Regions from separate parts of the Paenibacillus sp. FSL L8-0333 genome, predicted to be linked through region 2. Evidence: a T-box and tRNA genes for the amino acid it is inferred to sense, from the RefSeq annotation. Region 2 holds a T-box; the other holds one or more tRNA genes.
The links. A T-box is a leader RNA that pairs with one kind of tRNA and senses whether it is charged. The one in region 2 lies ahead of argS (arginine--tRNA ligase), so its partner is inferred to be a tRNA-Arg.

Region 1 (6,880 bases), 2.2 Mb from region 2:
ATATCCAACTTAGACACCACCATTAATTATTTCTTCAATCTCTTTATCTTAGGGGCTTCTGTCCACTTTATCAATCAATTCCGCTCAATTGGATTCAAAATGGTGGTTTTCACCAAATTGACGTTATGCTTTTATTCATCGAGTGTGCTAGAATAGTGGTGCAATCGCTTCCACAATGATTGCTGCACTATTTTGAGCAAACGTTTGCACCTGAGATAATGCCCGCAGCTTCACTGCAATTCAATCTAATCCGTGATTAGGAGGCTTATCAAGTGAACGAACAAAAATTACCGTCAGTCGCTTATTTTAGTATGGAGTACGGGCTGCATTCCGATTTCAAAATGTATGCCGGAGGTCTGGGCATTCTTGCCGGAGACTACATTAAGGGTGCAAAAGATATCAACGCCCCTATCATCCCTATTGGGCTGAAGTGGAAACAAGGTTACACGGACCAAAAGATTGATGCAAACGGCAATCCGTACGACTCCTATCACAATTATGTTTATGAGTTTCTTGAAGATACAGGGGTTAAGGTAACTGTTAAAGTCCGAAAAACCGATGTGGTATGCAAAGTATGGAAAACTGATTATTTTGGCAACAGCACATTGTATTTACTGGATACAGATATACCCGAGAATAATGATGCCTGGATCACAGGCCAATTGTATGGTTGGTTCGGCGAAGAACGGATCGCACAAGAGATCGTGCTTGGGATTGGTGGAGTCAAGGCTATGCGTGCGCTGCAAATCCCTATTGATGTCTATCACTTCAATGAGGGTCATGCGGCTCTAGCGGCTATCGAGCTAATCCGTGAAAAAATGTCCGGAGGCCATACCTTCGAAGAAGCTTGGAAAGCGACTCGCGAAGAAGTAGTATTCACTACCCACACACCAATCAAAGAAGGCAACGAAACCCATCCTCTCGACCGACTTGAGTATATGAGTGCGTTCAACGGCTTAACCCGTGACCAGATGGAACGGATCGGCGGCGAGCCATTTAATATGACGGTTGCAGGTCTAAGGCTGTCACGTATTTCCAACGCAGTAGCCCAGCTACACGCCGATACGGCTAATAAAATGTGGAAGGAAGTAGCCGGAAGATCAGAAATTATAGGCATTACTAATGCCATCCATACTCCTACCTGGGTAGATGAAAGAATGACGCAAGCCTACGAACAAGATGGCGACTTATGGGCAGTGCATAAAGAGATCAAGGGAGAACTGATCCAGTTCATCAAAGAACGTTCCGGCATTAGCTTAAATGCTGACAATCTACTCATTGGCTTCTCACGCAGAGCAGCTCCATATAAACGAAGCGACCTGATCTTCTCGCAGCCAGAAATTATCGAACCTTATCTGGAGTCTGGAAAGATACAAATTGTATTTTCCGGCAAAGCGCACCCACTCGATGATAACGGTAAAAAAATCGTCAGCAACCTAGTAGCGATGATGAAAAAGTATCCAAAGAGTGTGGTATTCCTCGAGAATTACGATATGACGATTGGCGCCCAGCTGACGCGCGGTGCTGATATTTGGCTCAACAATCCACGCAGACCACTGGAAGCCAGCGGCACCTCCGGGATGAAAGCAGCAATGAACGGTGTATTGAACTGTTCTATTCTGGATGGCTGGTGGCCGGAAGCCTGCATCGATGGTGAGAATGGCTGGCAGATTGGAGACGGCTTCGAAACTACAGACTTTGAGGTGCTGGATAAGCATGATAGTGATGCACTGTACGACACCTTATTGAAACGTGTGCTCCCAACCTTTTACGAGAATCGTAAACAATGGGTACAAATGATGAAAAAGAGTATCGAAACCACCCGTACGGAGTTTGCCACCAAAAGAATGCTAGATGAATATTACAACAGAATGTACATTAAAGCCTAAGTACAAGAACCGAATATCTTCTATATCAAAAAATGCAGCGCACCCCTCCAGTGATGGTAGGGATGCGCTGTTTCTTTTTTAATTCTGCTAAGCAATTAATCACTTTGTCTATCATATATATCTGAATGTGCCAACGATGTAATGACGATTCCCACATATTGTAATGTGTCAATTATTTAAAAAGTGTTGCAATTTCTTTAAAAAACATTAATATAGAACTTATACTAAATCTAAAATCAAATCTCATGAGGTGATTCTATTAATGAGCTCCAATAATAATAATCTTACAACCAGCTGGGGTGCTCCAGTAGGCGACAATCAGAATTCAATGACAGCCGGTGACCGCGGTCCCACTTTGCTGCAAGATGTCCATCTGCTTGAGAAATTAGCCCACTTTAACAGAGAACGTGTTCCTGAACGTGTCGTTCATGCTAAAGGTGCTGGCGCTCACGGGTATTTTGAAGTTACAAAAGATCTGACCCAATACACAAAAGCTAACTTTTTGTCTGAAGTAGGCAAACGTACACCGTTGTTCATTCGTTTTTCTACTGTAGCTGGTGAATTAGGTTCTGCTGATACCGTACGCGACCCTCGTGGTTTTGCCGTGAAGTTCTATACTGAAGAAGGAAACTATGATCTCGTAGGTAACAATACGCCTGTATTCTTCGTTCGTGATGCGATTAAATTCCCGGACTTTATTCATACACAGAAACGTGATCCACAGACACATCTGAAGAACCCGAATGCTGTATGGGACTTCTGGTCTTTATCGCCTGAATCTCTGCATCAGGTAACGATTTTGATGTCGGATCGCGGAATTCCAGCTACGCTGAGACATATGCATGGGTTTGGTAGCCATACCTTCAAGTGGGTAAATGCCGAGGGTAATACAGTCTGGGTGAAATACCATTTCAAAACAGAACAAGGCATTAAGAATCTAGATGCAGACCTTGCTTCCAAAATCGCTGGGGAAAACCCGGATTATCATACAGAAGACTTGTTCAATGCTATTGATAAAGGAGATTTCCCTGCTTGGAAGCTCTACGTGCAAATTATGCCGATCGAGGATGCGAAGACTTACCGTTTTGATCCATTTGATGTAACAAAGGTCTGGTCACAAAAAGATTATCCGTTAATCGAGGTTGGCCGTATGGTATTGGATCGCAATCCGGAGAACTACTTCGCTGAAGTAGAACAAGTCACATTCTCTCCCGGCTCTTTCGTTCCTGGTATTGAAGCTTCGCCGGATAAATTGCTACAAGGCCGTCTGTTCGCGTATGGTGATGCACACCGCCACCGGGTTGGCCCTAACCACAACAGCCTGCCTATCAACCGTCCAAAAGTAGAAGTGAAGAACTATCAACGTGATGGTGGCATGGCCTTGGGCAACAATGGCGGTTCCGGAGCCTATTACGAGCCTAACAGCTTAGGGGGACCAAAAGAATCACCGCAGCATAAAACATCGCCGTTCGAAGTCTCCGGATATGCGGATAGTGTCGCCTACAATAGTGACGATCACTATACACAACCAGGTGACTTGTACCGTCTAATGTCTGAAGAAGAACGTACCCGTCTAGTTCAAAACATCGTTGGCGCTATGACTCCTGTTGAAAGTAACGATATCAAACGTCGCCAGATTGAACATTTCTTTAAGGCTGATCCAGACTTGGGACAGCGTATCGCATCCGGTTTGGGTCTATCCGTACCAGACGGAATGTAAGACTGTAAATGCACTTATAAACTAAAGAGGACCTTTGCCCGTAGATGGGAAAGGTCCTCTTTTTACTAATTAGCTGAAAACATAATAAATGATGACAATCACAACGCACAGCGTAGAGACAATGGATAGACATGAAAAAAACGTGTTCCAGTTATTGCCTTTCATTTGTCTTATACACGACCAGTATAGTGGTTCTTTGGTGCTCTGCCCCATCACGTGATGATTTAACTACCGAACCGTAACAGATATTCACAATCTGTTCCTCCCGTAGTCCTGCCAGGAACTCATTAGCTTTATTCTCTGCATAAGAATTATCAGCATCTACAAACTCTTTAACTTGAATCATCCTGATCTCCTCCTTTAATAAATTAAGTAGTTATTTTATAGTTCTGGAATCTATATGTGAACTCAACGAAATGTACATGGCGTATCACTCCCCAGGTAACAATTAATGTAAAAATATCTTCAAAATACAGTATAGGCATTTCGCAGTTTTCTACGAAATGCCTATGCATCAGCCTATCATAGCACCCAAGTATGTAATAGTCAAAGGTTTTCATTACAATATTTAGAAGGTTTTAATTCCCCTTTTAAAATGGATTGGATTTACAAATAGAAGCTGGTATACTGATCAGAAGGTCTCCATTGGGGGGCCTCTATTTGTATAGGAGGGATTTTAAGATGGCAACACACCATAACAAGTTTACAAGGAATGTGTTACTTAGAGGGGGTGAAATCTACTATGAACCATAGTCTTATCTATGAAGGCTCACGGACACAGCTGCTTCAGCAGCTTATTTATTTTGATGAGGAAAAAATCGCATTTCTAAATCAATACTTTCCGGTACGAAGCAAGGATAGAAGCAATGCTGAAACGCTGTTGTCCCGTTATTGCTCTGAGCTGGAACAATTACTAACTGAGTTTAATGGTGAAGATTTAAATTCTCAGGTCTTTATCGGAAGCCAGTTGCAGCTTCGTTACTTGGACGATAATACTACAGATATCTATACCATCGTATTTCCTAACCAAGCAGAACCTAACGATAACAAGATTTCTATGTTGTCACCTATAGGCATGCAGTTGCTGCTGGCTGAGCTCGGCAGTACTTGTCAGCTAGCGATTCCTTCAGGTCAACTAGAGGTGAAGATCGAAAGTATTAAGTTCGTGAATAATGGTGAGGTAGGCGTTCTTATATAAGGACGATCCCTTATAAACCCACTACAGCAGCGTCCCTTTCCTATATTAAGGAGGGGGGCGTTTCTATTATTTAAGTCTCCGTAAGATATGTCCAATCAAAAAAACACCCGCCTAATACCGGCAGGTGTTTCTCATTATAAGCGGGTGATGGGAATCGAACCCACGCTATCAGCTTGGAAGGCTGAAGTTCTACCATTGAACTACACCCGCAAAGGTATAAAATCGGGATGACACGATTTGAACATGCGACCCCCTGGTCCCAAACCAGGTGCTCTACCAAGCTGAGCTACATCCCGTTAACAATACTATAACTGCTTAGTAATAAAAATGGCGCGCCCTGAGAGATTCGAACTCCCGGCCTTTTGATTCGTAGTCAAACGCTCTATCCAGCTGAGCTAAGGGCGCAAAATCTATATGGAGCGGACGACGGGAATCGAACCCGCGACCCTCGCCTTGGCAAGGCGATGCTCTACCGCTGAGCCACGTCCGCAAAAACATGGTGCGCGTGAAGGGACTCGAACCCCCACGTCGTGAAACGCCAGATCCTAAGTCTGGTGCGTCTGCCAATTCCGCCACACGCGCACACTTTAAAGAAAATGGTGAGCCATGAAGGACTCGAACCTTCGACACCCTGATTAAAAGTCAGGTGCTCTACCAACTGAGCTAATGGCTCTCATAAATGGCTGGGGATATAGGATTTGAACCTATGCATGACGGAGTCAAAGTCCGTTGCCTTACCGCTTGGCTAATCCCCAATAATAATTAACTAAATGGCGGAACCGACGGGATTCGAACCCGCGATCTCCTGCGTGACAGGCAGGCATGTTAGGCCAACTACACCACGGTTCCATAGACATAATGCATAAGTGTAAATTGGTTGCGGGGGCAGGATTTGAACCTGCGGCCTTCGGGTTATGAGCCCGACGAGCTACCGGGCTGCTCCACCCCGCGTCATTAATAAGTATATACTATTCATTTTCACCATACCAGCTTATCCCTAAACATAATGTATAAGAGTAAATTGGTTGCGGGGGCAGGACTTGAACCTGCGACCTTCGGGTTATGAGCCCGACGAGCTACCGGGCTGCTCCACCCCGCGTCAGTGAGAATATTATGGTGGAGGCTGAGGGGATCGAACCCCCGACCCTCTGCTTGTAAGGCAGATGCTCTCCCAGCTGAGCTAAGCCTCCATGATATGACCCGTATGGGATTCGAACCCATGTTACCTCCGTGAAAGGGAGGTGTCTTAACCCCTTGACCAACGGGCCATGCTAATAATTTTTATGGCGGAGAGAGAGGGATTCGAACCCTCGAGACGCTTGTGGCGCCTACACGATTTCCAATCGTGCTCCTTCGGCCAAACTCGGACACCTCTCCATAAATGGCTCCCCGAACAGGACTCGAACCTGTGACAACTCGATTAACAGTCGAGTGCTCTACCAACTGAGCTATCAGGGAATATGGTGGGCCTTAGTGGACTCGAACCACCGACCTCACCCTTATCAGGGGTGCGCTCTAACCAGCTGAGCTAAAGGCCCTTCTAAGACATATTAATATTAAGGGCAAAAAAAATACCACGGGTAATGTGGTTGTCCGCTTGGCGGCGTCCTACTCTCCCAGGACCCTTCGGTCCAAGTACCATCGGCGCTGGAGGGCTTAACGGTCGTGTTCGGGATGGGTACGTGTGGAACCCCTCCGCTATCGCCACCAAACGGGCATTTACAGCGTAAATGCTCAGGCTTAATCGCCTGAAAACTGAATCCGAAACGAATCTGCATTCTAAGTATAGGATAAGCCCTCGACCGATTAGTATTGGTCAGCTCCATGCATTGCTGCACTTCCACCTCCAACCTATCTACCTCGTCGTCTTCAAGGGGTCTTACTAATTGGGAAATCTCATCTTGAGGGGGGCTTCACGCTTAGATGCTTTCAGCGCTTATCCCGTCCGTACGTAGCTACCCAGCCATGCTCCTGGCGGAACAACTGGTGCACCAGCGGTACGTCCATCCCGGTCCTCTCGTACTAAGGACAGCTCCTCTCAAATTTCCTGCGCCCACGACAGATAGGGACCGA
Region 2 (6,880 bases):
TCGTTATTTAGTCACTAATCAAATCACCATGAACGTTAACGAATACGAGCTTCCATATCAATCTAAGCAAGAAGGTGGAGCAGTAATCTTCTCGGCTGACAGAAGCGCACTAAGTGCTGGTGAATATCCTGACTTACAGTATAAATTACAGGTACAGGGTGCGGAGTTAACTCTGCAGGATGAAGGTAGACTTGTCTCTCCTGTTCAACCAACTGAAGCACCGTTAGCAGTACTGGAGCTGTCTGCCAGCAGTGAATGGACCTTGAATATTCAAGGCCTTCTGGATGGTAAGTCACTTGCTCCAAGAAATCGTTCAGCTGAGGAAGAGATTTCTGCTTATCGCGCATTTTATGCTGGTGTGATGAATGGCTTCCGCCTGACGCTTGGGGACGGAACAGAAGGTGAACTGTTTAAGGTTAATGCTCTGACTTGGTGGTACACACATAACATGCTGGTTCACTATTCGGTTCCACATGGTTTAGAGCAATATGGTGGCGCTGCTTGGGGAACACGGGATGTATGTCAGGGACCTGTGGAATATTTCATGGCTACGCAAAAATACGAACAGGTTCGTGAAATTTTGCTGACGCTGTATAGTCATCAATATGAAGATGATGGCAACTGGCCACAATGGTTCATGTTTGATAAATACACGAAGATACAACAAGAAGAGAGCCATGGAGATATTATTGTGTGGCCGCTTAAGGTGCTTGGAGACTACTTGGCAGTAACTCAGGATTACAGCATCTTGGGAGCAACAGTGCCGTATACCCGTAAGCACAGCTTTGACTTTACAGAAGAAAAAGCGACGTTGCTGGATCATGCGCGGAAGGAAATTGCTTATATTAAGGATCATTTCCTGCATGACACACATCTGTCTTCTTACGGTGATGGAGACTGGGATGATACACTCCAGCCTGCAAATCCACAGCTGAAGCAGTATATGGTTAGCAGCTGGACAGTGGCGCTTACCTATCAGACACTTAATCAGTTCTCAGAGGTACTTCGTTCAGTTGATCAAGCTGAGGCAGAGGAACTGAAGGCGATGGTGGAAGGAATCCGTAAGGATTTCCATACTCATATGCTTCAATCCGAAGTGATTCCTGGCTTCCTGTATATGGAGGACCCTGAGCAGATTAAGCTTATGGTGCACCCAAGTGACACAGAAACAGGTATCCAGTACCGTCTGCTGCCAATGACGCGCAGTATGATCAGTGAGCTGCTTACTCCGGAACAGGCCGAAGCACACTATGATGTCATTCAGGATAAACTATTCTGCCCTGACGGTGTACGTCTGATGAATCGTCCAGCTCAATATGTTGGCGGGGTCAGCACTCATTTCAAACGTGCGGAGCAAGCGGCTAACTTTGGCCGGGAAATTGGACTTCAGTATGTGCATGCACATATCCGTTATGTAGAGGCTATGGCCAAGCTCGGTAAAACCGATCAGGTCTGGAAGGGTCTGGCAGCGATTAATCCGATCGGAATCCGCGATGTGGTGCCAAACGCTGAACTACGTCAAGCTAACTCCTATTTCAGTAGCTCGGATGGTAAATTTAACACCCGTTATGAGGCACAGGAGAATTTCGATAAACTGCGCAATGGTGACGTAGCTGTTAAAGGTGGCTGGAGAATCTATTCCAGCGGTCCTGGGATCTATATGAACCAGTTAATCTCGAATGCACTGGGGATCCGTACGGAAGGTGGAGACTTAATTGTTGACCCGATTCTGCCGGAATCGCTGGATGGAATGCACTTTAGCTTTGAATATGCAGGCACTAAGGTAGATTTTATCTATCATCTTACAGGTCGTGAGATCAGTCGAATTACTATCAACGGTACGGAAGTGCAAACAGAAGGTACACCTAACCGCTATCGTAGCGGTGGTGTTCGCATCAAGCGTGCGGACTTTGACCGTCTCAGCACGGAAGCTGGAAATGTGATAGAGATTTATAAGTAACATTATATATAGAAGGGCAATCTCCGCGTTAAGCGCGGAGATTGCCCTTTTTTTGTGTTTTTTACATTCGGCTCGGTGTCGGTAACCCAAGCACTTCGAGCACATCTCCCAAGATGTCCTTGAATCTTGAAGTGAGCCAGAGGCGGAATTCGATCGTGGCTGAATCGCCTTTTAGAATTGGACATACAGAATAGAAGTTGTTGAACAGGGTAGCTAGGGTATGGGCGTAAGTGCAGAGCGTATTTGGCGTTAACTCTATACTTGCTGAATGTAATATCTTCGGCCAGAGGCTTAGCTGTCTTAGCAGCGCAAGCTCTGCTTTTTCCAATTTGGAAGGGAACTGAAGCTGTGCGGCAGCTGTAAGGATTGGGATCGTAGCTTTACTCAAAACGCTTGTCGCACGCGCAAAAGTATACATCAGATAAACTCCGGTATTGCCGGATATTTCGGTAGCCTGTTTGAAATCAAACACGATTTCCGTTCCTAAATTAAACCGTAGCAGATAGTAGCGAATCGCAGCAGTGGCAATCATTCGGCTGGAGAGGCCGTCTTTATCGGAACGTGAGTATTCGATGTTCTGTTCCATGAGTTCCACCAGATCGCTTACCTTAATCCCGATTCCCTGTCGTCCGGACATAGCATAAGAAGATTTGCCTTCTGAAATATCTATACCCAGCTCGGCAGCCGAGGCGGGACTAAGAGATACAACACCATAACTCACATGATGGATTTTGTCTGCTTGCTCGTTATAACCTAGTGCCCCTAAGGCTTGCTTAACCATCTGTTGTGGATATTCCTGTCTGTAATCAATCACATTGATGACTCTGTCCGCCTGCCCATAAGACTCTTGGGTTCCAGTTAATCCTGTTGTCCATAAACCGGACGAGAATTCGCTATAGGAGAAATCTTTGGTTAAAAGACCAAATTTCCAGAGATGATAGGCAATATCTTTGGCTGTATACGTTAAAATCCCATTCGAACGCACCAGCACCTTATCGAGATGATGCTCCTCTGAATCCGCTCCAATGTTAGCCTCTGTTCCTTGCTTCAGCACCCAGCAGCCTGCGAGTTTACCTTCAGTCTCTTGTACAAAAACGGCTGTCTGCTTCAGTAGCTCAGCTGCGGCTGCCCAAAATCCCTCTTTTAAAATACTGCTCTCCCATACCAGCAAATCATAATAAATCCCAAAATGTTTCATTTCCTCTACATGCTCTCTAACGATACGTTCAGCTACAAGGTTGCCCAGCCAGGCTTCATTGCCGCCACCTTGTTCAAGGGAGTGCAGTATATCTGTGCGCTTGTGTGTCATCTCAGGGTTCAGCGCATATTCTTTGTTCACTTTGGCATAAAGATCCCAGCAAAAATCACCGAAACGTTGATGTTCCCCTTCTAAAGGTATATTTAATAATCCAACAACTGTATCCGCCAGCTGATTGCCGAGATCATCAATGTAGTTATGGACCTCTACGTTATACCCAGTTCTTTTCATAATTCTGACTAGAGTATCGCCAATACAGGCGTTTCTTAGATGACCTACATGAGCGGCTTTGTTGGGGTTGATAGAAGTGTGCTCGATGATGACTTTTTCCCCAGTGCTGGCAGGCAGTTCAAAGGAATGTTCAGACCAGCTTTGCCAATTCATATACAAATTGATAAATCCGGGAGCAGCGACTTCAACTTTTTGCAATAGACCGGCGAAACGCCCTTTGAATTGAAGTTCTGCTTTCACTAATTCTGCTATGACCATTGGGGATTTACGTAGAGTTTTGGCTAGCTGCATAGCGATATTACATGAATAATCACCATGTTCTAGATTTGCTGGCTGTTCGATCAGAATGGCAATGTCCTCTGGATAGTCAGCTCCTAAAGTATTGAATACACGGTGTACACTGTGCTCGATTCCGTCTTTGATGATTTGATTTAACATGGTATACCCTCCTTTGAAAATACAAAAAAGCCCTCGTCTCAAAAGAGACGAGGGCTTTAGCGCTCGCGGTACCACTCTCGTTGCTGAACAAGTTGTTCAGCCACCTTACGGGATAACGGCCTTCAGCCGGGACTTCCTACTAAGATTCAGAAGTCCATCTCACGGGTGCGCTTCATTAAAGGAATCTGTACCGGCTTACACTCTCCCGGCTCGCTGAGGACTAGATCTCGTTAACTACTCTCCCGCTCATCGATGCTTGAATAATTTTTATCAGTATAACTAATATTTCGAAAAAAGCAAGGGTGGTGGAGCTAATCCCAATTTCCTTGAGCATCTTGCAGGGATTTAGAAGTCTCAAAAACTATCAAATCATAGCTAAATCAATATAAAATTTTTGGGCATTCAAACAATCAAATGAAACCAATCATTAATACAATAGAAGGGGAATTATTAACCTTTTCCCAATTTTAAATTTTGTATTTTTTTAATCTGAATTTTTGAAAAATACTTAATAAAGGAGGGAATAGCTCAATGGCAGTATTATCAACAGGACCCATTGCAAATGATCCTGTTAGTGGTGTCAGAACAATTAAAACGGTTATTATCAAAATTGTAAACCGTGATTCTATCAATTTTTCTTCTGTTCATATTCAAGGTTACAAATTAAACAGTCTCAGAACACTCTACGTACTAGAAGAAATATCTATTGCACCCAATGAAGTTATTACGAGAAATTTTGGAGCAGACTTTGATGCATATGAATTCGTGTTCACCACAGACGGTTTTGCTGAAATAAGCACTGAGGTTTCAGTTTGGGGGAGAAATGAAAGTGGTGCAATTATCGATGTTCAACGAGTTGTTGCAGAGGAGCAGTCAGAAACATAAATTCAACATATATGCAGGGTAATAACCACATTCTTATTAGATAGTTGAAACATATTATAAAAAAGAGCAGTTTAACAAGAAATCTTGATTAACTGTATTTTCCAGAAAGGAGGGAGTGCCGTAATGGCAGTACTATCAACAGGACCTATTGCTAATGATCCGGTTAGTGGTGTTAGGCCCACTCAAACCGTGTTAATCAAACTGGATAATCGTGATCCTGTGAATTTTTCTAATGTTGTTATCGAGGGCTTTCATTTAAATGGTACCAGAATATTATATGTACAAGAATTAGTAACCATAGGTCCTAATGAAGTATTATCTAGAAGCTATTTCGCTAATTTCGATGCAATAGAGTTTGTCTTTACCATAAGTGGACCAGCTGAGAATGAAACACAAATTTCTGTATGGGGTAAAAATGCTGCTGGGGAATTCGTGCCTGCCCATCGATTAGTCTCTGATGAACTTTTAGGAACCGAGATCGCAGGCCCTCAGGGTGATACTGGACCGCAAGGAGACCAAGGACCTCAAGGGCCTCAAGGGGACCAAGGACCGCAAGGTGATCAAGGACCTCAAGGCGTACAAGGACCGCAAGGTGATCAAGGACCGCAAGGTGACCAAGGACTTCAAGGGGACCAAGGACCGCAAGGTGATCAAGGACCACAGGGTGATCAAGGACCACAGGGTGATCAAGGACCTCAAGGCGTACAAGGACCACAAGGTGATCAAGGACCTCAAGGCGTACAAGGACCACAAGGTGATCAAGGACCACAGGGAGATCAAGGACCACAGGGAGATCAAGGACCACAGGGTGATCAAGGACCGCAAGGTGATCAAGGACCTCAAGGCGTACAAGGACCGCAAGGTGATCAAGGACCACAAGGTGATCAAGGACCTCAAGGCGTACAAGGACCACAAGGTGATCAAGGACCTCAAGGCTGATCAAGGACCTCAAGGCGTACAAGGACCACAAGGTGATCAAGGACCTCAAGGCGTACAAGGACCGCAAGGTGATCAAGGACCACAAGGTGATCAAGGACCTCAAGGCGTACAAGGACCACAAGGTGATCAAGGACCTCAAGGCGTACAAGGACCGCAAGGTGATCAAGGACCACAAGGTGATCAAGGACCTCAAGGCGTACAAGGACCACAAGGTGATCAAGGACCTCAAGGCGTACAAGGACCACAAGGTGATCAAGGACCTCAAGGTGATCAAGGGCCTCAAGGCGTACAAGGACCGCAAGGTGATCAAGGACCACAAGGTGATCAAGGACCTCAAGGCGTACAAGGACCGCAAGGTGATCAAGGACCACAAGGTGATCAAGGACCTCAAGGCGTACAAGGACCGCAAGGAGATCAAGGACCTCAAGGCGTACAAGGACCGCAAGGTGATCAAGGACCTCAAGGCGTACAAGGACCACAAGGTGATCAAGGACCTCAAGGCGTACAAGGACCGCAAGGTGATCAAGGACCTCAAGGCGTACAAGGACCGCAAGGTGATCAAGGACCTCAAGGCGTACAAGGACCACAAGGTGATCAAGGACCTCAAGGCGTACAAGGACCGCAAGGTGATCAAGGACCTCAAGGCGTACAAGGACCACAAGGTGATCAAGGACCTCAAGGCGTACAAGGACCACAAGGAGATCAAGGACCACAAGGCGTACAAGGACCACAAGGTGATCAAGGACCACAAGGTGATCAAGGGCCTCAAGGCGTACAAGGACCACAAGGTGATCAAGGACCACAAGGAGATCAAGGGCCTCAAGGCGTACAAGGACCACAAGGAGATCAAGGGCCTCAAGGCGTACAAGGACCACAAGGAGATCAAGGGCCTCAAGGCGTACAAGGACCACAAGGTGATCAAGGACCACAAGGCGTACAAGGACCACAAGGTGATCAAGGACCACAAGGTGATCAAGGACCTCAAGGTGATCAAGGGCCTCAAGGCGTACAAGGACCGCAAGGTGATCAAGGACCACAAGGTGATCAAGGACCTCAAGGACCTACAGTGTTATAATAGATCCTGAGGGATTCAAGTTAATGGTGTACTTTAATGGGGCTGTCCCAAAAGTATCTTTGGAATAACCTAAGTGCCAAACATTACTGAAATA

Region 1: it has a tRNA-Arg gene. The T-box ahead of argS (arginine--tRNA ligase) is inferred to sense a tRNA for this amino acid. The anticodon was not compared.

Annotation. Positions count from the first base shown of each region.
Region 1 is NZ_CP150186.1:955,223-962,102, reverse strand. It holds gene rbsK (ribokinase) at 1-17, opposite strand, end outside; gene glgP (alpha-glucan family phosphorylase) at 273-1,889, shown strand; gene katA (catalase KatA) at 2,152-3,609, shown strand; gene NYE72_RS04165 (sporulation protein Cse60) at 3,761-3,955, opposite strand; gene NYE72_RS04160 (GreA/GreB family elongation factor) at 4,352-4,807, shown strand; tRNA gene NYE72_RS04155 (tRNA-Gly) at 4,947-5,017, opposite strand; tRNA gene NYE72_RS04150 (tRNA-Pro) at 5,030-5,103, opposite strand; tRNA gene NYE72_RS04145 (tRNA-Arg) at 5,136-5,212, opposite strand; tRNA gene NYE72_RS04140 (tRNA-Gly) at 5,223-5,297, opposite strand; tRNA gene NYE72_RS04135 (tRNA-Leu) at 5,305-5,389, opposite strand; tRNA gene NYE72_RS04130 (tRNA-Lys) at 5,405-5,480, opposite strand; tRNA gene NYE72_RS04125 (tRNA-Gln) at 5,488-5,562, opposite strand; tRNA gene NYE72_RS04120 (tRNA-Asp) at 5,579-5,656, opposite strand; tRNA gene NYE72_RS04115 (tRNA-Met) at 5,682-5,758, opposite strand; tRNA gene NYE72_RS04110 (tRNA-Met) at 5,830-5,906, opposite strand; tRNA gene NYE72_RS04105 (tRNA-Val) at 5,922-5,997, opposite strand; tRNA gene NYE72_RS04100 (tRNA-Glu) at 6,004-6,075, opposite strand; tRNA gene NYE72_RS04095 (tRNA-Ser) at 6,092-6,184, opposite strand; tRNA gene NYE72_RS04090 (tRNA-Asn) at 6,190-6,265, opposite strand; tRNA gene NYE72_RS04085 (tRNA-Ile) at 6,269-6,345, opposite strand; rRNA gene rrf (5S ribosomal RNA) at 6,403-6,519, opposite strand; rRNA gene NYE72_RS04075 (23S ribosomal RNA) at 6,594-6,880, opposite strand, start outside.
Region 2 is NZ_CP150186.1:5,551,161-5,558,040, reverse strand. It holds gene NYE72_RS24825 (cellobiose phosphorylase) at 1-1,960, shown strand, start outside; gene argS (arginine--tRNA ligase) at 2,022-3,887, opposite strand; T-box leader at 3,928-4,146, opposite strand; gene NYE72_RS24815 (hypothetical protein) at 4,419-4,772, shown strand; gene NYE72_RS24810 (hypothetical protein) at 4,896-5,711, shown strand; gene NYE72_RS24805 (hypothetical protein) at 5,744-6,796, shown strand.